2 regions of the Pseudomonas sp. BS3782 TE3695 genome follow, and region 1 is predicted to be linked to the other one. Evidence: riboswitches for the same ligand, from Rfam matches in the RefSeq annotation. Region 1 holds a riboswitch; the other holds the start of a gene.
The links. Region 1 has a riboswitch for cobalamin ahead of cobO (cob(I)yrinic acid a,c-diamide adenosyltransferase). Riboswitches for the same ligand answer to the same signal wherever they lie in the genome.
Positions count from the first base shown of each region.

Region 2: it holds a riboswitch for cobalamin, as region 1 does, so the genes downstream of both, cobW (cobalamin biosynthesis protein CobW) here and cobO (cob(I)yrinic acid a,c-diamide adenosyltransferase) in region 1, are expected to answer to the same signal.

Region 1 is NZ_JBNDKB010000001.1:5,226,312-5,237,231, reverse strand. It holds gene ABH909_RS23565 (PQQ-dependent sugar dehydrogenase) at 73-1,380, opposite strand; gene ABH909_RS23560 (hypothetical protein) at 1,448-2,032, opposite strand; cobalamin riboswitch at 2,187-2,419, shown strand; gene cobO (cob(I)yrinic acid a,c-diamide adenosyltransferase) at 2,502-3,113, shown strand; gene ABH909_RS23550 (cobyrinate a,c-diamide synthase) at 3,124-4,506, shown strand; gene bluB (5,6-dimethylbenzimidazole synthase) at 4,503-5,153, shown strand; gene cbiB (adenosylcobinamide-phosphate synthase CbiB) at 5,150-6,058, shown strand; gene cobD (threonine-phosphate decarboxylase CobD) at 6,051-7,043, shown strand; gene ABH909_RS23530 (cobyric acid synthase) at 7,055-8,512, shown strand; gene cobU (bifunctional adenosylcobinamide kinase/adenosylcobinamide-phosphate guanylyltransferase) at 8,663-9,184, shown strand; gene cobT (nicotinate-nucleotide--dimethylbenzimidazole phosphoribosyltransferase) at 9,181-10,236, shown strand; gene cobC (alpha-ribazole phosphatase family protein) at 10,233-10,808, shown strand; gene ABH909_RS23510 (adenosylcobinamide-GDP ribazoletransferase) at 10,811-10,920, shown strand, end outside.
Region 2 is NZ_JBNDKB010000001.1:4,298,106-4,309,025, reverse strand. It holds gene ABH909_RS19285 (fatty acid cis/trans isomerase) at 1-1,836, shown strand, start outside; gene nfuA (Fe-S biogenesis protein NfuA) at 2,035-2,619, shown strand; gene cobM (precorrin-4 C(11)-methyltransferase) at 2,788-3,534, opposite strand; gene ABH909_RS19270 (cobalamin biosynthesis protein) at 3,617-4,030, opposite strand; gene ABH909_RS19265 (CbtA family protein) at 4,027-4,734, opposite strand; gene ABH909_RS19260 (CbtB domain-containing protein) at 4,746-4,952, opposite strand; cobalamin riboswitch at 5,074-5,301, opposite strand; cobalamin riboswitch at 5,500-5,713, shown strand; gene cobW (cobalamin biosynthesis protein CobW) at 5,814-6,887, shown strand; gene cobN (cobaltochelatase subunit CobN) at 6,891-10,808, shown strand.

The DNA of each region.
Region 1 (10,920 bases):
AGCCTGCGGCAGCTCCCACAGGGTATATATCATCCAATGTAGGAGCTGCCGAAGGCTGCGATCTTTTGATGTTTATTTAGCCGCGGAAACGCGCCACACCTTGTTCCCCACATCATCCGCCACCAGTAAGCCTCCTTGCTGATCGATCACCACACCCACCGGCCGGCCCATGGCTTTTTCGTCGTCAGTGAGGAAACCGGTGAGCACATCCACCGGCTGCCCGCTCGGTTTGCCGGCGTTGAACGGCACGAAAATCACTTTATAGCCGCTGTGTGGCTTGCGGTTCCACGAGCCGTGTTGGCCGATGAAGGCACCTTGGGTGAACGGCGCGGGCAACTTGCTGCCTTCGGCGAACGTCAGGCCCAGTGACGCGGTATGCGGCCCCACCGCGTAGTCCGGTGCAATCGCCTTGGCCACCAGATCGGGGTTTTGCGGCTCGACGCGAATGTCGACGTGCTGGCCGTAATAGCTGTAGGGCCAGCCGTAGAACCCGCCGTCCTTCACGGAGGTGATGTAGTCCGGCACCAGGTCGCTGCCAATTTCGTCACGTTCATTGACGGCGGTCCACAGGGCGCCGCTCTGCGGTTCCCAGGCCAGGCCGTTTGGATTGCGAATCCCCGAGGCGAAGATCCGATGGTTGCCGGTGGCACGGTCCACCTCCCAGATCGCCGCGCGGCCTTCCTCCTGATCCATGCCGTTTTCACCAATGTTGCTGTTCGAGCCCACGGTGACGTACAGCTTGCTGCCATCCTTGCTGGCGATGACGTTTTTGGTCCAGTGATGATTCAGCGTGCCGCCCGGCAGATCGACCACCTTGATCGGCTGCGACTTGATCGCCGTCTCGCCGTTTTCATAGTGGAAACGCAGCAGGCGATCAGTGTCGGCGACGTACAGGTCATTGCCGACCAGGGTCATGCCGAAGGGCGAGTTGAGGTTTTCCAGGAATACCGTGCGGGTTTCGGCGATGCCATCGTGGTCCTTGTCCCGCAGCAGGGTGATGCGGTTCGGGCTGGGGACGCCGGCACCGGCGCGGCCCATGACTTTGCCCATGACCCAGCCGCGAATGCCTCCGCCAGGTTTAGGCGGTGCGTTGGTTTCGGCTACCAGTACGTCGCCGTTGGGTAGTACATAGAGCCAGCGCGGGTGTTCGAGGCCTTCGGCAAACGCCGCCACTTGAGTCCCTGGTGCGGCGGCAGGTTTCTTGCCTTCAGGCCAGCCGATCGCCGGGGCGATGTTCACCGTCGGGATCAGGGTTTTATTCGGTTCTGGCAGCTTGGGCGAAGGGCCTGTGCCATCCGAGACTTGCAGTCTGGAGGTTTCACCACAGGCAGCGAGCCCTCCGGCGAGCGCGATGATGAAAGCGAGCTGGGGTTTGCGCATTACGATCTTCCCTATGAATGCATTGATGTAATCATAGAGAAGCGTAGACGCTCGATGGTTCAACCGGTCAGCCGCGGGCTTCCTTGAGCACAATAGCGATGCCCGGATGATAGTTGCCGGCTTCATTACGCAACTTGCGGTAGGCGTAAGGGAAATACCAGGCCACGGCGCAGGTGTGTTCCTTTTGCAGGTCATCGACCATGTCCTGGAGTTCCTCCGGGGTGGCGCTGTGCTGGGCTTTTTGTGGCGCGACAAACAGACAGCCGAGTTTCAGGTCGCTGGCGTAGCTGATTCGCTTCGCATCGCTGGTGATGTCCGCCAGCGCCTGGGTGAGGTTCAGGCTATTGACCCGTGGCCAGCGCTGGGTGGCTTGGAGATATGCGCGTTCTTCGCTGCTGGCGATAAACAGATCGGCGCGGGCGTTACGTTCGCCTTCTTCAATCTGTTTGCGGGTCGACGTCTGTGCCAGCGTGACCATTTCTGCCATCCAGGCCGCGGCGGAGAGCAGGCCGAGGTTGGCGTTTTCGTCATACCAGTAAGGTGTATCGTTATCGCCGCGCACGGCGTTGTAGCGGTCGATACAGTCAAACCAGCGTTCCAGCACCGGCCGCAGGAATTCCAGCTTCGGATTGCTGATGATCATGCCTTGCATGTGGCTCACCCTTGTTATTGTGTTGTCAGGTTGTGGCTCTTTGATATCACTGCTGACAGTGTGGCACAAGATTGGCGTCAGTTAATTGATCGATGGCAGTTATTCGCTCAGCGGTGTCCCGGCTTTAATTGACGCTCCATCCCCAACCCTCTAACCTTCGCGGCTTGTTTCAGGTGCTCTGTGACCTTGGTCGACAGAGTGAAACAGGGAAGCCGGTGAGTGACTATCTTCAAGCGACGAAGAGTCATGATCCCGGCGCTGCCCCCGCAACGGTAAATGAGAGAAGACTGCGCCTTGAGCCACTGTGTTGATATCAACATGGGAAGGCGCGCGGTCAGGCGCAAGCCGCTCATGAGCCCGGAGACCGGCCTGATTCATCCAACGGCATCACGGTGGGCGATGCCAGGCTTGTTGCCGTCTATTCTTGTGCCTGCCCGCCGTTATCCAGCCTCAACGGAGAGCTCCCCCCATGACTGATACTCCCGATCGTGACGAACGCCATCTGGCGCGCATGCTGCGCAAAAAAGCGGTGATCGACGAACGCATCGCCAACTCGCCGAATGAATGCGGTTTGCTGCTGGTGCTCTCTGGCAACGGCAAAGGCAAGAGCAGCTCGGCGTTCGGCATGCTTGCGCGGGCCATGGGCCATGGCATGCAGTGCGGCGTGGTGCAGTTCATCAAGGGGCGCAACAGCACCGGCGAGGAGCTGTTCTTCCGGCGCTTCCCGGAGCAGGTGCGTTTTCATGTGATGGGCGAGGGCTTCACCTGGGAAACTCAGGATCGCCAGCGTGACATCGCCGCCGCCGAAGCCGCCTGGGCAGTGTCCCGCGAATTGCTGCGTGATCCGGCCATTGGCCTGGTAGTGCTCGATGAACTGAACATCGCCCTCAAGCACGGCTACCTCGATCTCGATCAGGTGCTCAGCGACTTGCAGGCGCGTCCGCCGTTGCAGCACGTGGTGGTCACCGGTCGCGGCGCCAAACCGGAGATGATCGAGCTGGCCGACACCGTCACTGAAATGGGCATGATCAAGCACGCCTTCCAGGCCGGAATCAAAGCGCAAAAAGGCGTCGAGTTGTGAACTGCATTTTATGAATAGCCATCGTCAATGCCCGGCGGTACTGATCGCCGCGCCGGCCTCCGGTCAGGGCAAGACCACCGTCACCGCCGCGCTCGCCCGTTTGCATCGCAATCAGGGGCGCAAGGTTCGCGTGTTCAAATGCGGCCCGGACTTTCTCGACCCGATGATTCTCGAGCGCGCCAGCGGCGCACCGGTTTATCAACTCGACATGTGGATGGTCGGCGAGCAAGAAAGTCGACGGCTATTGTGGGAAGCCGCTGGCGAAGCCGACCTGATCCTCATCGAAGGCGTCATGGGGCTGTTCGACGGTACGCCGTCCAGCGCCGATCTGGCGCGGCACTTCGGTGTGCCGGTGCTCGGCGTGATCGATGGCACCGCCATGGCGCAGACGTTTGGCGCGCTGGCCCTGGGCCTTGCGCGTTATCAGCCGGATTTGCCGTTTGCCGGTGTGTTGGCCAACCGGGTCGGCACCGTGCGCCATGCGCAATTGCTCGAAGGCAGCCTGACTGAAGGTTTGCGCTGGTACGGCGCGTTGTCCCGGGAGACCGGGATCGAATTGCCGAGTCGGCATCTCGGCCTGGTTCAGGCCAGTGAATTGAACGATCTCGACCTGCGTCTCGATGCGGCGGCCGACTCTTTGGCCAGCAGTTGCGATGTGGCGCTGCCGCCAGCCGTGGAATTCGCCGCGCCTGAAATGATCGCCGCCGAACCGTTGCTGGCCGGTGTGCGGATTGCCGTGGCCCGGGACGAAGCTTTCGCGTTTACCTACGGCGCGAGCCTGGATCTGCTGCGGGCCATGGGCGCCGAATTGACGTTCTTTTCGCCGATCCGCGACAGCGAATTACCTGAGGCAGACAGCCTCTATCTGCCGGGCGGCTACCCCGAATTGCACCATGTGGCGTTGTCACAAAACACGCCGATGCTGACCGCGATCCGCGCGCACCATGCGGCGGGCAAACCGTTGCTGGCCGAGTGTGGCGGCATGCTGTATTTGCTGGATTCCTTGACCGATGTCGAGGGCACTCGCGCTGAACTGGTTGGCTTGCTGGCCGGTGATGCGGTGATGCAAAAGCGTCTTGCCGCGTTGGCCTTGCAGGCAGTCGAGTTGCCGGAAGGTTTGCTGCGTGGGCACACTTATCACCACTCGTTGACCAGCACCGGACTTGAGCCGATTGCTCGAGGTTTGAGCCCCAATGGCGGGCGAGGGGCGGAGGCGGTTTATCGTAAGGGGCGGATGACGGCTTCTTATGTGCACTTTTATTTCCCGTCCAATCCATCGGCGATTGCCGCGCTATTTTTGCCTGACCTTGAGGACGCCTTCGCGAGCAAGCCTGCTCCCACAGGGGAACGCATTTCAAATGTGGGAGCGGGCTTGCTCGCGAAGAGGCCATGACCGACAACACATTTTCCGAAGCCGAACGCGCAGCCGTTTACCGAGTCATTGCCGAGCGCCGCGACATGCGGCACTTCAGCGGCGGCACCGTCGAGCCTGCGTTATTGAGGCGTCTGCTCGAAGCCGCGCACCAGGCGCCGAGTGTCGGCCTGATGCAGCCCTGGCGTTTCATCCGCATCAGCGACCGGGCCCTGCGCGGCAAGATCCAGCAACTGGTGGAAGACGAACGCATCCGCACTGCCGAAGCCCTCGGCGAGCGCTCCGACGAATTCATGAAGCTCAAGGTCGAAGGCATCAACGACTGCGCCGAGGTGCTGGTCGCTGCACTGATGGACGATCGAGAGCGGCACATTTTCGGCCGTCGTACGCTGCCGGAAATGGACATGGCGTCGCTGTCCTGCGCCATCCAGAACCTTTGGCTCGCCTCCCGCGCCGAAGGCCTGGGCATGGGCTGGGTGTCATTGTTCGAGCCACAAGCGCTGGCGGACTTGCTGGGTTTACCGACCGGCGCCAAGCCGTTGGCCGTCCTTTGTCTGGGGCCGGTCAAGGAATTCTACCCGGCGCCAATGCTGGTACTCGAAGGCTGGGCGCAGGCGCGTCCGCTCAGCGAATTGCTGTATGAAAATTATTGGGGAGTGAGTCAATGAGTGTGGCGTTGTTGAGTGTCGCCGCGGTCGCGCTGGATGCGCTACTGGGTGAACCCAAACGCTGGCATCCGCTGGTGGCGTTCGGTCGTTTTGCCGATCGCATCGAGCAACGTTTCAACTCCGGTGGCCGTGGCTGGCGCAGTCACGGCGTTACGGCCTGGGTGATGGCGGTTGTGCCGCTGACCTTATTGGCCACCGCACTTTCCTGGGCGCCTTATGTCGGTTGGATCGTCGAGATTCTCGTGCTCTATTGCGCCCTTGGCATGCGCAGCCTTGGTGAGCACGTTGAGCCGGTGGCCAAGGCCCTGCGCAGCGATGATCTGATCGAGGCGCGCAAACGCGTCGGCTATCTGGTCAGCCGTCAGACCAGCGAACTGGATGAAACCGAAGTCGCCCGCGCCGCCACCGAATCGGTGCTGGAGAACGGCAGCGATGCAGTATTCGCCGCGCTGTTCTGGTTTGCCGTGGCGGGTGCGCCCGGCGTGGTGCTCTATCGCCTGAGCAACACCCTCGATGCGATGTGGGGTTATCGCAACGATCGCTTCGAACGTTTCGGTTGGGCGGCGGCGAAGATCGATGATGTTCTGAATTACATTCCCGCACGCCTGGTGGCGTTGACCTACGCGTTGCTGGGCAAAACCCGACTGGCGCTGAAGTGCTGGCGCACCCAGGGCCCGACTTGGGACAGCCCGAATGCCGGGCCGGTGATGGCGGCCGGTGCTGGCGCGCTGGGTGTCGAGTTGGGTGGGGCGGCGATTTATCACGGTGAACTGCATCAGCGTCCGCAATTGGGCGAAGGCGTGCCGGCGGATGCCGATTCCATCGACCGTGGCTGGCAATTGGTCCAGCGCGGGGTATGGTTATGGCTGCTGATTCTTTGCGTGGGGGCGGAGTTTTATGCTTGAGCACGGGGGCCGCTTGCGCAAGGCGGCGCTTCAATACGGCATTGCCGAAGCCGATTGGCTCGACCTGTCCAGTGGCCTCGCGCCTTGGCCATTCCCGGTCCCGGACATCCCGCTGCGAGCCTGGGCGCGGTTGCCGGAAACCGATGACGGTCTGGAGCAGGCAGCCTGCGACTATTACGGTGCGGCTCAAGTGTTGCCGGTGGCCGGCTCGCAAATGGCGATCCAGTTGCTGCCGCGTTTGCGCCGGGCCGGCAAGGTCGGCGTGCTGTCGCCGTGTTACGCCGAACACGCCGAAGCCTGGCGACGCAACGGTTACATCGTGCGCGAAGTGCTGGAGTCGGAAGTCGATTTCTTTCTCGACAGCCTCGACGTGCTAGTGGTGGTCAACCCGAACAATCCCACTGGGTTGAGCCTGACCCCGGCTCGCCTGCTGGATTGGCATGCGCGGCTGGCCCAGCGCGGTGGCTGGCTGGTGGTGGACGAGGCGTTCATGGACAACACCCCGCATTTGAGCCTGGCGCCGTTTACCCATCAGATCGGTTTGATCGTGCTGCGCTCCTTCGGCAAATTCTTCGGCCTGGCCGGTGTGCGGCTGGGGTTTGTGCTGGCCGAGCGCAAGTTGCTCAAACTGCTGGCCGAACAGGTCGGGCCTTGGGCGGTCAGCGGTCCGACCCGAGTGCTGGGCCAGGCGTGTCTGACGGATACGGAAGGGCACACTCGACAACGCATTCGTACCGATGAGGCCGGCGAGCGTCTGGCGTTGCTGCTTGAACAGTACGGTCTTAAACCCCAGGGCGGCTGCGCATTGTTCCAATGGCTGATCACCGAGTGCGCCGAAGCACTGCACGAATTCATGGCCCGGCGCGGCATTCTGCTGCGGTTGTTCACCCACAACAGCAGCGTGCGGTTTGGCTTGCCGGCGGATGAGGCGGATTGGCTGCGTCTTGAGCAAGCGCTTGAAGCCTACGTTAAGGAAGCGCAATGACTACGTTGAGGATGCAAGGCGCAACTTTGATGGTGCAGGGCACTACATCGGACGCCGGTAAAAGCACACTGGTGACGGCGCTGTGTCGCTGGGTAACCCGCCAAGGTGTCAGCGTCGTGCCGTTCAAGCCGCAGAACATGGCCCTCAACAGCGCGGTGACCGCTGACGGTGGCGAGATTGGTCGCGCTCAAGCGGTGCAGGCCCAGGCCGCCAACCTTGAACCGCACACCGACATGAATCCGGTGCTGCTCAAACCCAATAGTGATACCGGTGCTCAAGTGATCATTCATGGCCGTGCAGTCACGACGATGAACGCGGTCGCCTATCACGACTACAAGGCCATCGCCATGCAAGCGGTACTGGCCTCCCATGAGCGGCTGAGTGCGGCATATCCGGTGGTGATGGTCGAAGGGGCGGGGTCGCCGGCAGAGATCAACCTGCGGGCCGGCGACATCGCCAACATGGGGTTTGCCGAGGCGGTGGACTGCCCGGTCGTACTGATTGCCGACATCAATCGCGGTGGGGTTTTTGCGCATTTGGTCGGTACGCTGGAGTTGCTGTCCCCCAGCGAACAGGCGCGGGTCAAAGGCTTCATCATCAACCGGTTCCGCGGCGACATCGCCTTGTTGCAGCCAGGCCTCGATTGGCTGGAGGAGCGCACTGGCAAACCGGTGATCGGGGTTTTGCCGTATGTGATGGACCTGCATCTTGAGGCCGAGGACGGTATCGATCAGCGGCAGGCCGACAAGGCCGATCGAGTGCTCAACGTGGTGGTGCCGGTACTGCCGCGCATCAGCAACCACACCGATTTCGATCCGCTGCGCCTGCATCCGCAAGTGGACTTGCAATTCATCGGCCCCGGTCAGGCGATTCCGCCGGCCGACCTGATCATTCTTCCCGGCTCGAAAAGCGTGCGCAGCGACCTCGCGTATCTGCGGGCCAACGGTTGGGACACGGCGATCTCGCGGCACTTGCGCTATGGCGGAAAAGTGCTGGGGATCTGCGGCGGTCTTCAAATGCTCGGCGAGCAGGTGCACGACCCGCTGGGCCTCGAAGGCGCGCCCGGTTCCAGTGCCGGTTTGGGCTTGCTGGCGTTCGAAACGCAACTCGAAGAAGAGAAGCAGTTGCGCAATGTGCGTGGGCGTCTGGCGCTGGAAGATGCACAGGTCAGCGGCTATGAAATTCATGCCGGCGTGACCACCGGGCCCGCGTTGGAAAGCGCCGCGGTGCAGCTCGACGATGGTCGCTGCGATGGCGCACAAAGTGTCGATGGGCAGATCTTCGGTACGTATCTGCATGGCCTGTTCGAGTCACCGGCGGCATGCAGTGCGTTGTTGCGTTGGGCCGGGTTGCAGGCTGTGCAAGAGGTCGATTACCACGCCTTGCGCGAGCGCGATATCGAACGGCTGGCGGATCTGGTGGAGAAGCATCTGGATACCTCGCTGTTGCGTGAGCTCTGTGGTTTTTAGAGTGAATGTGCTGGCCTCTTCGCGAGCAAGCCCGCTCCCACATTGGATGTGAGGTGTTACTCCATTTTGTGACCAATACAATTCCCCCTGTGGGAGCGGGCTTGCTCGCGAAGACTGAAGTGGCCTCACTGCACATTTTAAGGAATGACCATGCTGCAACTGATCCTCGGCGGCGCCCGTTCCGGCAAAAGTCGCCTGGCTGAAAAGCTCGCTACCGACAGCGCTCTGGTCGTGACGTATATCGCCACCAGCCAACCCCTGGACGGCGAAATGAACGAACGGGTAGCCCATCATCGCGCCCGTCGTCCGGCCGAATGGGCATTGATCGAAGAACCGTTGGAACTCGCCCGTGTGCTGCGCGAAAACGCCAGTGCCGATCGTTGCTTGCTGGTGGATTGCCTGACGCTGTGGCTGACCAATCTGCTGATGCTCGACGATGCCGAGCGCTTGTCGGCCGAACGCGAAGCCCTGCTGGACTGCCTGGCGTCATTGCCGGGTGAAATCATTTTTGTCAGCAATGAGACCGGGATGGGTGTCGTGCCGTTGGGCGAATTGACTCGCCGCTATGTCGATGAAGCCGGTTGGCTGCATCAAGCCTTGGCCGAGCGCTGTCAGCGAGTCGTCCTGACCGTCGCCGGCCTGCCCCTGACTTTGAAAGGAACTGCGTTATGACTCACGCCTGGTGGCTGAACCCGTGCAAGCCCATCGATGCGCAAGCGGTCGAACAGGCGCAGGCGCGTCAACAGCAACTGACCAAGCCTGCCGGCTCGCTCGGCCGGCTCGAATCGGTAGCGGTGCAACTGGCCGGGTTGCAGGGGAAGGTCAAGCCGACGCTGGATCAGCTGTGGATTGCGATTTTTGCCGGTGACCATGGTGTGGTTGCTGAAGGCGTGTCGGCGTTTCCGCAGGAAGTTACCGGGCAGATGCTGCTCAACTTTGTCAGCGGCGGTGCGGCGATCAGTGTGTTGGCGCGGCAGTTGGGGGCTTCCCTTGAAGTGGTGGATCTTGGCACTGTCACGCCGTCGTTGAATCTGCCAGGTGTGCGTCACCTGAACCTCGGCCTGGGCACGGCGAATTTCGTCCATGGGCCGGCGATGACTCAAGCCCAAGGTGAACTCGCCTTGCAGGCCGGTCGCGACAGTGCGCGGCGCGCCATCGCAGCCGGCGCGAAGTTGTTCATCGGTGGCGAAATGGGCATCGGCAACACCACGGCGGCCAGTGCCTTGGCCTGTGCATTGCTCGATTGCCCGGTGGTGCATCTGGCCGGGCCGGGCACCGGATTGAATGCAGCGGGTGTCAGCCATAAAGCCCAAGTCATTGAACGCGCCTTGGCGTTGCATGGCGCTCAGCGTAGCGATGCGCTGCAAACCTTGTTCAACCTCGGCGGTTTCGAAATCGCTGCGCTGGTCGGCGCGTACCTGGCCTGTGCTCAGGAAGGTGTCGCGGTGTTGGTCGACGGGTTTATTTGCAGCGTCGCTGCGTTGGTGGCGGTGCGTTTGAATCCGGCCTGCCGTGAGTGGCTGCTGTTCGGTCATCGCGGCGCCGAGCCAGGTCATCGCCATGTGCTCGAAACCCTGAACGCCGAACCGTTGCTGGACCTCGGCCTGCGACTGGGCGAGGGCAGTGGTGCGGCATTGGCCGTGCCATTGTTGCGTCTGGCCTGCGACCTGCACGGGCAGATGGCGACGTTCGCCGAAGCCGCAGTGGCGGATCGCCCGGCATGACCTTGCGTCTGGACCTGTTGCGCCATGGCGAAACCGAACTCGGCGGCGGTTTACGCGGCAGCCTCGACGATGCGCTGACCGGCAAGGGCTGGGAGCAAATGCGCGCAGCGGTGATCGAGCAAGGGCCTTGGGATCGACTGGTCAGTTCGCCGTTGCAGCGTTGTGCACGCTTTGCGCAAGAGCTTGGGACGCAACTGGGTTTGCCGGTGCAGCTGGATAAGGATCTGCAAGAACTGCACTTCGGCGCCTGGGAAGGGCAGAGCGCGGCGGCGCTGATGGAAACCAACGCCGACGCGTTGGGCTTGTTCTGGGCCGATCCTTATTCGTTCACGCCGCCAGACGGTGAACCGGTGGCGGACTTTTCTGCGCGAGTGTTGGCGGCCATCGAACGGCTGCACACGGCCTATGCGGGTGAGCGGATCTTGCTGATCAGCCATGGCGGCGTCATGCGTTTGTTGCTGGCTCAAGCGCGGGGATTGCCGCGTGAGCAATTGCTCAACGTTGAAGTCGGCCACGGCGCGTTGTTCTCGCTGTCGGTCGAACCCGGCGTCTTGTTAAGGGAAGCGATCTGACCATGTTGCCGTTCTGGATCGCCCTGCAGTTTTTGAGCAGCCTGCCGATTCGTTTGCCGGGTATGCCGACGCCCGAGGAACTGGGCCGGTCGCTGCTGTTTTATCCGCTGGT
Region 2 (10,920 bases), 930 kb from region 1:
GACGGCTATGCCCGTTCTCATCCCAAAGAAGGCATGCCGCTGGCGGTCACCGGTCTGACCGATCAGCAATACCAGACGCTGCAACGCTGGCTGGCCTCCGGCGCGCCGATCGATGAGCAGGGCCTGGTGCCCAGCGCCAGGGAAGCCCTGCAGGTGGTGCAGTGGGAAAACCTGCTCAACGCGCCGGGCGCCCGGGAAAGCCTGGTGGGACGCTGGTTGTTCGAGCACTGGTTTTTGGCCCACCTCTATTTCAAGGACGGCGAGCCGGGGCATTTCTTTCAATGGGTGCGTTCGCGCACGCCGACCGGCCAGCCCATTGACCTGATCAACACCCGTCGTCCGAATGACGATCCGGGCACTCAGGTCTATTACCGTTTATGGCCGGTGCAGGGCGTGATCGTGCACAAGACCCACATCACCTATCCGCTCAGCGCGGCAAAGATGGCGCGGATCAAAAGCCTGTTCTACAGCGCCGACTGGCAGGTCAACGCGCTGCCGGGTTATGGGCCGGAACGCCGGGCCAATCCGTTCGCCACGTTCGAGGCGATTCCGGCGCAGGCGCGTTATCAGTTCATGCTCGATAACGCCGAATACTTCGTACGCACCTTTATTCGTGGCCCGGTCTGCCGCGGCCAGATCGCCACCGACGTGATTCGCGATAACTTCTGGGCGCTGTTCCAGGCCCCGGAGCATGACCTTTACATCACCGACCCGAATTATCGCGGCCAGGCCACGCCGCTGCTGGCGATGCCGGGGCAGAACGATGACGTCGGCAGTGTCCTGAGCCTGTGGCACGACTACCGCGACAAACGCAACGAATACGAGGCCCTGCGCCGGGACAGCTATGCCGACTTGCCAGCCCCGAGCTGGTCGACCCTGTGGGCCGGCAATGACAACGCGCTGCTGAGCATCTTCCGGCATTTCGACAGCGCCTCGGTGAACAAAGGGCTGATCGGTGAAGTGCCGCAGACGATGTGGCTGTTCGATTTCCCCTTGCTGGAACGCACGTATTACCAGTTGGCGGTCAACTTCGATGTGTTTGGCAACCTATCCCATCAAGCCCAGACCCGGCTTTACTTCGATCTGATTCGCAATGGTGCCGAGCAGAACTTCCTGCGCTTGATGCCGGCCGATTCACGGGATGGGTATCTCGACGATTGGTATCAGAACGGCGGCCAACTCAAGATGTGGCTGGATTACGAGTACATCGACAACGACAAACCCACGGCACTGACGCTGGACGAGAAGGACCCGAAACGCGATTTCGCCCTGCAATTGCTGGCCCGGTACGGTGAGCTCAATGCCAATCCCGACCCGATCAACCGCTGCGACGGTGCTTACTGCTCGCGACCGAACATCGACCCGGCATTGCAGAACGCCGAGCAGGCCCTGAGCCGCCTGACTTCGCGTCCGGCGGCGGGGATGAAGGTCATCGATCACTTGCCGGAAGCCACGATGCTGCGTATCGAGAGCCAAAGCGGCAAGCGCGAGATCTACAGCCTGCTGCGCAACCGGGCCCACAGCAACGTGGCGTTCCTGCTGGGGGAGTCGCGGCGCTATCAGCCGGGGCTCGATACGTTGACGATTTATCCGGGGGTACTCAGCAGCTACCCGAATTTCATGTTCAACATTCCGGCCGGCCAAGTGCCTGCTTTCGTTGATGCGATGGAAATCGCGAAGGACGCTGCCAGTTTTGAGAAAATCGTCGAACGCTGGGGCATCCGCCGCAGTCACCCGCAGTTCTGGCAGTATTTTCATGACCTGAGTCGCTATATCCACGACACCAACCCGGTGGAAGAGGGCGTGCTGGACATGAACCGCTACGAGAATCTTTGAGGTGCCTGCGATTCAGTGTGGGAGCGGGCTTGCTCGCGAAAGCGGTGTGTCAGGCAACATCAATGTTGACGGTGCCGCCGCCTTCGCGAGCAAGCCCGCTCCCACATTGGATCAGCGCATCTTTCCCGACAAAAATACTAGGACTTTGTGCGGCGCGATGATTGGCGTAAACTGCGTCCAAGCCTGCGAGGAGTTTCCATGACCGCTATTACCATTACCGACGCCGCCCACGATTACCTGGCTGATCTGCTCTCCAAGCAGAACACCCCGGGTATCGGCATCCGCGTCTTTATCACCCAGCCTGGCACCCAGTACGCCGAAACCTGCATTGCCTATTGCAAGCCGGGCGAAGAAAAACCTGAAGACACCGCGCTGGGGCTCAAAAGCTTCACCGCGTACATCGATCACTTCAGCGAAGCCTTCCTGGATGATGCAGTCGTCGACTACGCCACCGACCGCATGGGCGGCCAGCTGACCATCAAGGCGCCAAACGCCAAAGTACCGATGGTCAACGCCGATAGCCCGGTCAACGAGCGCATCAACTACTACCTGCAAACCGAGATCAACCCGGGGCTGGCCAGCCACGGCGGTCAGGTCAGCCTGATCGATGTGGTCGAAGACGGCATCGCCGTGCTGAAGTTCGGCGGCGGTTGCCAGGGCTGCGGCCAGGCAGACGTCACCTTGAAGGAAGGCATTGAGCGCACCTTGCTTGAGCGTATTCCTGAGCTCAAGGGTGTTCGTGACGTGACCGACCACACGCAGAAAGAAAACGCCTACTACTAAGGTGTTCGCTGCGACATAAAAAAACGGTGCTGTGGCGAGGGAGCTTGCTCCCGCTCGACTGCGAAGCAGTCGCAAACCAGCCGATGCATTTTTCCGTGATGAATGCGTTGGTTGATATTGGGACCGCTGCGCGGTCCAGCGGGAGCAAGCTCCCTCGCCACAAGTGCTTCAGGGCCTGTACAAATGCGCATGCCCCGCGCGATACAACGACGATTCACTGAAGTGATCGCTGCCCAACACCCGACCCACCAGAATCAACGCCGTGCGGCGAAACCCTTTGGCTTGAACCTTCCCGGCAATATCCGCCAGCGTCCCCACCACCCAGTCCTGATCCGGCCAGGTCGCCCGATGAATCACCGCGATCGGGCAATCGGCGCCGTAGTGCGGCAGCAGTTCGGCAAGGATCTTCTCCAGATGATTGACCCCGAGGTGGATCGCCATGGTCGCCCCATGCTGCGCCAGACTGCCCAGCTCTTCGCCGGCCGGCATCGCGGTCTTGTCGGCGTAGCGGGTCAGAATCACGCTTTGTGACACGTCCGGCAGGGTCAGTTCAGCACCCAAAAGCGCCGCGCAGGCGGCGGTGGCGGTGACGCCGGGAATGATTTCGAAAGGGATGTCGAGTTCACGCAAGTAGCGAATCTGCTCGCCAATCGCGCCGTACAGGCTCGGATCGCCGGAGTGTACCCGGGCCACGTCCTGGCCGTTGGCATGAGCAGTCTTGATCAGCTCGATGATCTGTTCCAGGTGCAATTCGGCGCTGTTGACCACCTGTTCGGCGCGGTGGCCCTCCAGCACGGCGGCGGGCACCAGGGAGCCTGCATAGATGATGACCGGGCAGCTACGAATCAGCCGCTGGCCTTTGACGGTGATCAGTTCCGGGTCGCCTGGGCCGGCGCCAATGAAGTAGACGGTCATCGTCGTTTCCTGTCAGAAAAGGGGTATGGGCACGCTTCAGATGAAGATTGCTCATGATCGAAGGCGGGGATTATCGGGGATTTTACGCGGCGCTGGCCAATGCGAGGGTGGCCTGGGCGTATTTTTGTCGTGGAATCAGCAACTTTGCCGGTGCTTGGGCCAATTGTTCGGCCAGTGCCAGCGCGGCACTTTCCGCTACGCCGTAACAGCCGGTGCGTTCGAACGCGATGTCCGAGTGATGGCTGAGTTGCGGTTCATAACCGGCCAATTGTTCGCTGCTGAAATACATTAACGGCAAGGCCAGCTGTTCGGCCAGTTCGATCAGGGCGGGTTCTTCGCGCTTCAGGTCGATACTGGCCAGGGCCTTGATCTCACGGAGCTCGATTTGATGGGCCTGTAATGCCTGATCAAGCAGCGCCCGCAACGTGCTGACGGGGCAGCCGCGCTGGCAGCCCAGGCCGACCACCAGGGTCGGCGCTGCGCTGACGTCAGTCATGCGCAATACTGGCCATCGCTTTTGCGGCGGAACAACCAGGCGCTGATCAGGCCCAGGGCCAGCCAGAACGCCATGTTGGTTAGCTGCGAAGCGATTTTGAACTGCGTTTCCAGAGCTTGCGGTGCCAGCATCGAATGGACTTCCGGCTGCGGCGCACCGATCACATGAGGCACAGCCAGGATTGCCACGCCGAGTACCTTCATCAGCCAGTGGCGGCTGAAAGCGACCAGCGCGATGCCGACAGCGGTGGATGCGGCGGTGCCAATCCACCAGATCTGCCGTTGCGCCAGATCTGCCGCGGCGGTGCCTGGCAGTTCAGGTGGCAGGCCGAGGGTTGGCGCCAGCACGAACGTTGCGTAACCCGCCAGGCCCCAGAGCAGGCCCTGAGAAGTACGGCGTGGAGCGCGCAAGGTGTAGAGGCCCGCCAGCATCAAAGCGAAACCGACCGATACCACCAGATTGCCGCCGGTGGTCGACAGCACGCGCTGCCAGCCATCTTCGGGCTCCCAGGCTTCGGCATCGTGGGTGTGAGCGGTGACAGCTCCCGCGGCATGCTCGTGGATTTGAACCGCGGCCGGCTCGGATTTTTCGTAGGTCTCGGCCTGCAAAATCAGCGGAGCCACCCAGAAGCTTTGCAGCAGGGTGAGCAGCAGGGCGGCCAGCAGCCCGGTGAAACCTGCGGTTTGCGCAATACGCTTGATCATGTCAGCAGGTCTCAATGGCACGGGAATGCGGCGCTGTGACGGGTATCGTGCGCGGCGTTGTGTACCGCTTCGATGTGCGAGAAACCGGCGAAATACACAAGGCTGGCGCCAAGGATCGACGCACAAAAAGCGGCGGTCAGGCGTTGGCTCAGGGTAGTGGTGGTGCTGATCGTGCTCTTTTTATCGGTGTTGCTGGCGGTGCTGCTGATGATCGACATGGCGCTTCCCTCTGGTCTGTCAGCGGGTGAATAGAGCGCATGAAAACCTCCGCACGCCGGGGCACGCCGAGATTTCGAACAGCGCCCGCCCACCGCGGGTTTGTTATTCAGTGAACGTAAAAGTCACTTTGTGTTGCGGGCCGGTCTCCGGGCTCGCGAGGGGCAGGGCTTGCGCCCAGACCTGCAAGCATCACCTTCCCATGCCATATGACGGGCACAGTGGATCTGACGCTTCACTCGCTTACCGTTGCGGGGGCAGCACCGGACTGACATGGCTTTAGAGTAAAGCACATGATTCACCGGTTTCCCGTTTCACCCTGTGAAGGGCACCCGTAACAAGGCGTGTAGGAGAGCATGGGCGGGGGTTGGGCGTCAATTGGCAAGGGTTCTCACTTGGATGCCCGCTGCTGACTGGCTCTTTGTAGGAGCTGCCGAAGGCTGCGATCTTTTGATGTTGCTTTCAAAAACAAGATCAAAAGATCGCAGCCTTCGGCAGCTCCTACAGGGGGGCGGCGTGCTCAGTGATTGACCCGCCCCCACACGATGCGTAGCCTTGCGCTTTCGAGGTTCTTCGGCATTTGCCGAAGCTAAGAAGGGAACGCGGTCGATGCCGCGGCTGCCCCCGCAACTGTGAACGGTGATGTTCGCTGCCACGCCACTGCAAACCCTGATCCATCAGGTTCGCGGGAAGGCGCAGCAAACGCCAGTCGAACGATTGGCACACCGTCAGCCAGGAGACCTGCCTCGACACAGATTCTCACTACAACCGGGCGGGGTGATCCGGTGGCGAACTCTTCCACGCGCGCATCCGCCGCTGCGATTGTCGTCCCGTATGCCCGCTATCTTGCCAAAGGGCATCCGATGAAAACACTGGCTAAACTCCCCGTCACCATCGTTACCGGCTTCCTCGGCTCGGGCAAAACCACCTTGCTGCGCCACATGCTCGACAACGCCCAGGGCCGTCGTATCGCGGTGATCGTCAACGAGTTCGGCGAGCTGGGCATCGACGGCGAAATCCTCAAGCAGTGCTCGATCGGTTGCACCGAAGAAGAAGCCAACGGTCGCGTTTATGAACTGGCCAACGGCTGCCTGTGCTGCACCGTTCAGGAAGAATTCTTCCCGGTGATGCGCGAACTGGTGGCCCGTCGCGGCGACCTCGACCACATCCTCATCGAAACCTCGGGCCTGGCCCTGCCAAAGCCTTTGGTTCAAGCCTTCCAGTGGCCAGAAATCCGCAGCGCCTGCACCGTTGACGCGGTGATCACCGTGGTCGACAGCCCGGCCGTCGCTGCTGGTACCTTCGCTGCGTTCCCGGATCAGGTCGACGCCATGCGCAAACTTGACCCGAACCTGGACCACGAATCGCCGCTGCATGAGCTGTTCGCCGACCAACTGGCCAGCGCCGACCTGGTGATCCTCAACAAGGCCGATCTGATCAGCGCCGCAGACCTGGCCCGCGTGCGCCTGGAAGTCGCCGAAGAACTGCCGCCAGCGGTGAAAGTCATCGAAGCCAGCAGCGGTCGTCTGCCACTGGACGTGCTGATCGGCCTCGGCGCCGGTTCCGAAGAACACATCGACAGCCGGCACAGCCATCACGATCATCACCATGAAGGTGAAGACGGCCATCACGATGACCACGACCACGACGCATTCGATTCCATCTCGATCGAGCTGCCACAAGCCGACGAAAGCCTGCTGATGGATGCGCTGACTCAATTGGTGGTCCAGCACGGCATCCTGCGAGTCAAAGGTTTTGCAGCGGTGCCGAACAAACCGATGCGCCTGCTTATCCAGGGCGTGGGCACGCGTTTCGACAAGCACTTCGACCGTCAGTGGGGTGCTGAAGAAGCGCGCAGCACCCGTCTGGTGTTGATCGGTCAGGGCCTGGACGCCGCTGCGCTCGAAGCGCAATTGCGCGCTGCGCTCAGCGTTTAAGCCATGCACCTGCTCAGGACCCAGCCCGGCGGTTTCGTGTCGGATGACAACATTGCCGACCTTGGACAAACCCCCGCCGAGCTGGTGATCCTGTGCAGCGGCGATTCCAGCCTGGCGTTGCTCGCCGAAGCGGCGCAACAGTTGCCCGACGATTACCCGAGCGTGCGCCTGGCCAACCCGATGCAGGTGCAGAACCACGCCTCGGTCGATCTCTATGTCGATGAAGTGCTGCGCCACGCCAAGGTGATTCTGATCTCGCTGCACGGCGGCATCGCCTATTGGCGTTACGGCATTGAGCGGCTGGTGGAATTGTCCGAGCGCGGTGTGCAGCTGATTCTGGTGCCGGGGGACGATCGCCCGGACCCGGAACTCAGTGACCTGAGCACCGTAACCGCGCAAGACCGCGACCGGCTCTGGCACTTCCTGCGTCAGGGCGGCATGGCCAACGCACTCGACCTGTTTCGCTGCCTCGCCAATCGCTGGCTGGATCGCGACTACTCATGGTCCGAGCCGCAAACCCTGCCACGCACGGCGATCTACCACCCGCACAAAAGCCCCGCTGAGTTGAGTGATTGGCAAGCCGACTGGCAAGCTGATCAGCCGGTGGCGGCGGTGCTGTTTTACCGCTCGCATTTGCAGGCGGCGAACACCGGTTTCATCGATATTTTCTGCCAGTGTCTGCAGGCAGCGGGGTTGAATCCGTTGCCGATTGCGCTGGCCAGTTTGAAAGAGCCCGGCTGCCTGACGGTGGTTGAGGACTTGCTGGATGAAGCCGAGGCGGGGGTGATTCTCAACACCACCGGTTTCGCCCAGTCCAGCCCCGAAGCGCCGCACCTGCGGCCGTTTCGCCGCAACATTCCAGTGATTCAAGCGATCTGCGCCCAGGACAATGAACCCGGTTGGCGCGCCAGCGAACAAGGCCTCGGTCCCCGCGACCTGGCGATGCACATCGCACTGCCGGAGCTGGACGGGCGGATCATCAGCCGGCCGATCAGTTTCAAGGACCTGGCCTGGCGCAGCGAGCGCAGTCAGTCAGACGTGGTCTGCTACCGGCCGCAACCTGAGCGCATGGATTTTGTCGCCGAACTGGCCCGGCGCTGGATCGATCTGGCGCGGGTGCCCAACGGCGAAAAACGCATCGCCCTGATCCTCGCCAACTACCCGACTCGCGATGGGCGTATCGGCAACGGCGTCGGCCTCGATACTCCGGCTGCGGCGTTGAACATCCTCCGAGCGCTGCACGCTGAAGGTTATCCGCTGCCGGCTGAATTGCCAGGCACCGGCACCGCGCTGATCCAGCAATTGCTCGGCGGCGTCAGCAACGACCTCGACACCCTCGATCAGCGTCCCTGTCATCAAAGCCTCGCGCTGGACGACTACAACCTGATGTTCAACGCGCTGCCCGAGGCCAATCGCCAAGCCGTGCTGGAGCGCTGGGGCGCGCCCGAAAGCGATCCAATGTTCCGTGGCGGACGAATGATGATTGCTGGTCTGCGCTTCGGCCTGACCTTTGTTGGCATTCAACCGGCCCGGGGTTATCAGGTTGACCCGAGCGCGGTCTATCACGACCCCGACCTGGTGCCGCCTCACGGTTATCTGGCGTTCTACTTCTGGTTGCGCAACACCTACGGCGCTCACGGCGTGATCCATGTGGGCAAGCACGGCAACCTCGAATGGCTGCCGGGCAAAGGCGTCGGGCTGTCGGAAAACTGCTGGCCGGATGCGTTGCTCGGGCCGCTGCCGAACATCTATCCGTTCATCGTCAACGACCCGGGCGAGGGCGCCCAGGCCAAGCGCCGCACCCAAGCGGTGATCATCGATCACCTGATGCCGCCGTTGACCCGCGCCGAAACCTACGGTCCGCTGCGCAATCTCGAATCGTTGGCCGATGAATATTACGAAGCGCAATTGCTCGATCCGCGCCGCGCCCGGGAACTGCAGCGCGACATTCTGCAACTGGTGCGCGACACGCACATCGACCGCGAACTGCAACTGGACGAGAAACTCGACAGCGATGCCGATGCAGCGATCTGGTTGCCGCGCCTGGACACGTACCTGTGCGACTTGAAGGAGTCGCAGATCCGCGATGGCCTGCACGTGTTTGGCGAGTCGCCGACCGGGCGATTGCGCATCGACACCTTGTTGGCCTTGCTGCGTATTCCCCGCGGAGATGGTCGTGGGGCGCAATCGAGCTTGCTGCGGGCGCTGGCCAAGGCGTTTGCGTTGGGGTTTGATCCATTGGATTGTGCGTTGGCCGAGCCCTGGAGCGGCCCTCGACCAGATGCCTTGTTGTCGATCAGCGATGAAGTCTGGCGCACGGCGGGCGATACCCGTGAACGTCTGGAACTGTTCGCCACTCAACTGATCTCGCTGAGTTTAAATACCGAGGTCGAGTTTCTGAACCCTCCCCAAGTCGAGCCAGGCCCCTGTGAGCGCGAGCCTTTGTGGCGAGGGAGCTTGCTCCCGTTGGGTCGCGAAGCGGCCCCAAAAAATGGGACTGCTGCGCAGTCCAACGGGAGCAAGCTCCCTCGCCACAAAGGTCCACAGGAGTCAGATTGGTCGGAAGTAGACGCCATCATCGACAACCTGCGCGAGGTCATTGCCCCGCGCCTGGACGCCTGCGGCCCAGCGGAAATGCGCGGCCTGCTCGACGCCCTCAGCGGCCGATTCGTCCCCGCTGGCCCGAGCGGCGCACCGAGTCGCGGACGGCTGGACGTACTGCCCACCGGGCGCAATTTCTATTCGGTGGACGTGCGCAACCTGCCAACCACCACCGCGTGGCGCATCGGCTTCCAGTCCGCAAACCTGATTCTTGAGCGACACTTGCAGGACCATGGCGATCACCTGCGGCAGCTCGGTCTGTCGGTCTGGGGCACCGCAACCATGCGCACCGGCGGCGATGACATCGCCCAGGCCATGGCGCTGATGGGCGTGCGTCCGGTGTGGGCGACGGGCAGCCAGCGGGTCGACGATTTCGAAATTTTGCCATTGAGCTTGCTGGACCGCCCACGGGTGGACGTGACCTTGCGCGTCTCCGGATTCTTCCGCGATGCCTTTGCCAACCTGATCCGGCTGTTCGACGCCGCTGTGCAAGCGGTCGCCGCGCTGGATGAACCGGACGATCTCAACCCGTTGGCGGCCAAGGTCCGCGCCGAGCGGCAAGCGTTGCTGGAATCCGGGCTGGATGAAGAAGCGGCGCGGCGTCAGGCCGGCTGGCGCATCTTCGGGGCCAAACCGGGTGCTTACGGAGCGGGCGTGCAGGGCGCCATCGACGGTCGCTTGTGGCAAAGCCGCGAAGACCTGGCCGAGGTTTACCTGAACTGGGGCGGCTATGCTTACGGCGGCTCTGACGAAGGCACCGCCGCTCGCGAACAGTTCGCCCAGCGTTTGAGCCAGGTGCAGGCGGTGCTGCAAAACCAGGACAACCGCGAGCACGACTTGCTCGATTCTAACGACTATTACCAGTTCCAGGGAGGCATGCTGGCGGCCGTCGAAAGCCTCAGCGGTGAAGCGGCGGCCAGTTACCATGGCGACCACAGTCAGCCGGATTTGCCGAAGATCCGCACCTTGAAGGAAGAGCTGAATCGGGTGATCCGTTTCCGGGCGGCCAATCCGAAATGGATCGACGGGGTCAAGCGTCATGGCTATAAAGGTGCGTTCGAACTGGCGGCGACGGTCGATAACCTGTTTGCCTTCGACGCCACCACGCAGTTGATCGACGACCACCAATATGCGTTGCTGGCGGATGCCTATTTGCTCGATCCAGCAACCCGGGAGTTTGTCCGCGAACACAATCCCCATGCCTTGCGCGACATGACCGAACGCATGCTCGAAGCGCAGCAGCGGGGGCTGTGGAAAGAGCCGGGCGAGTACCGCGAGGCGCTGGAGAATTTGTTGCTGGATATAGAAGAAGACGGGTAGCTGGCGAGCAAAGGACACCTGTGGCGAGGGAGCTTGCTCCCGCTGGGCTGCGCAGCAGCCCCAAAACTAAAACCAGGTTCTGTCAGGCACACCGCATTTTCAGGTTTACGAC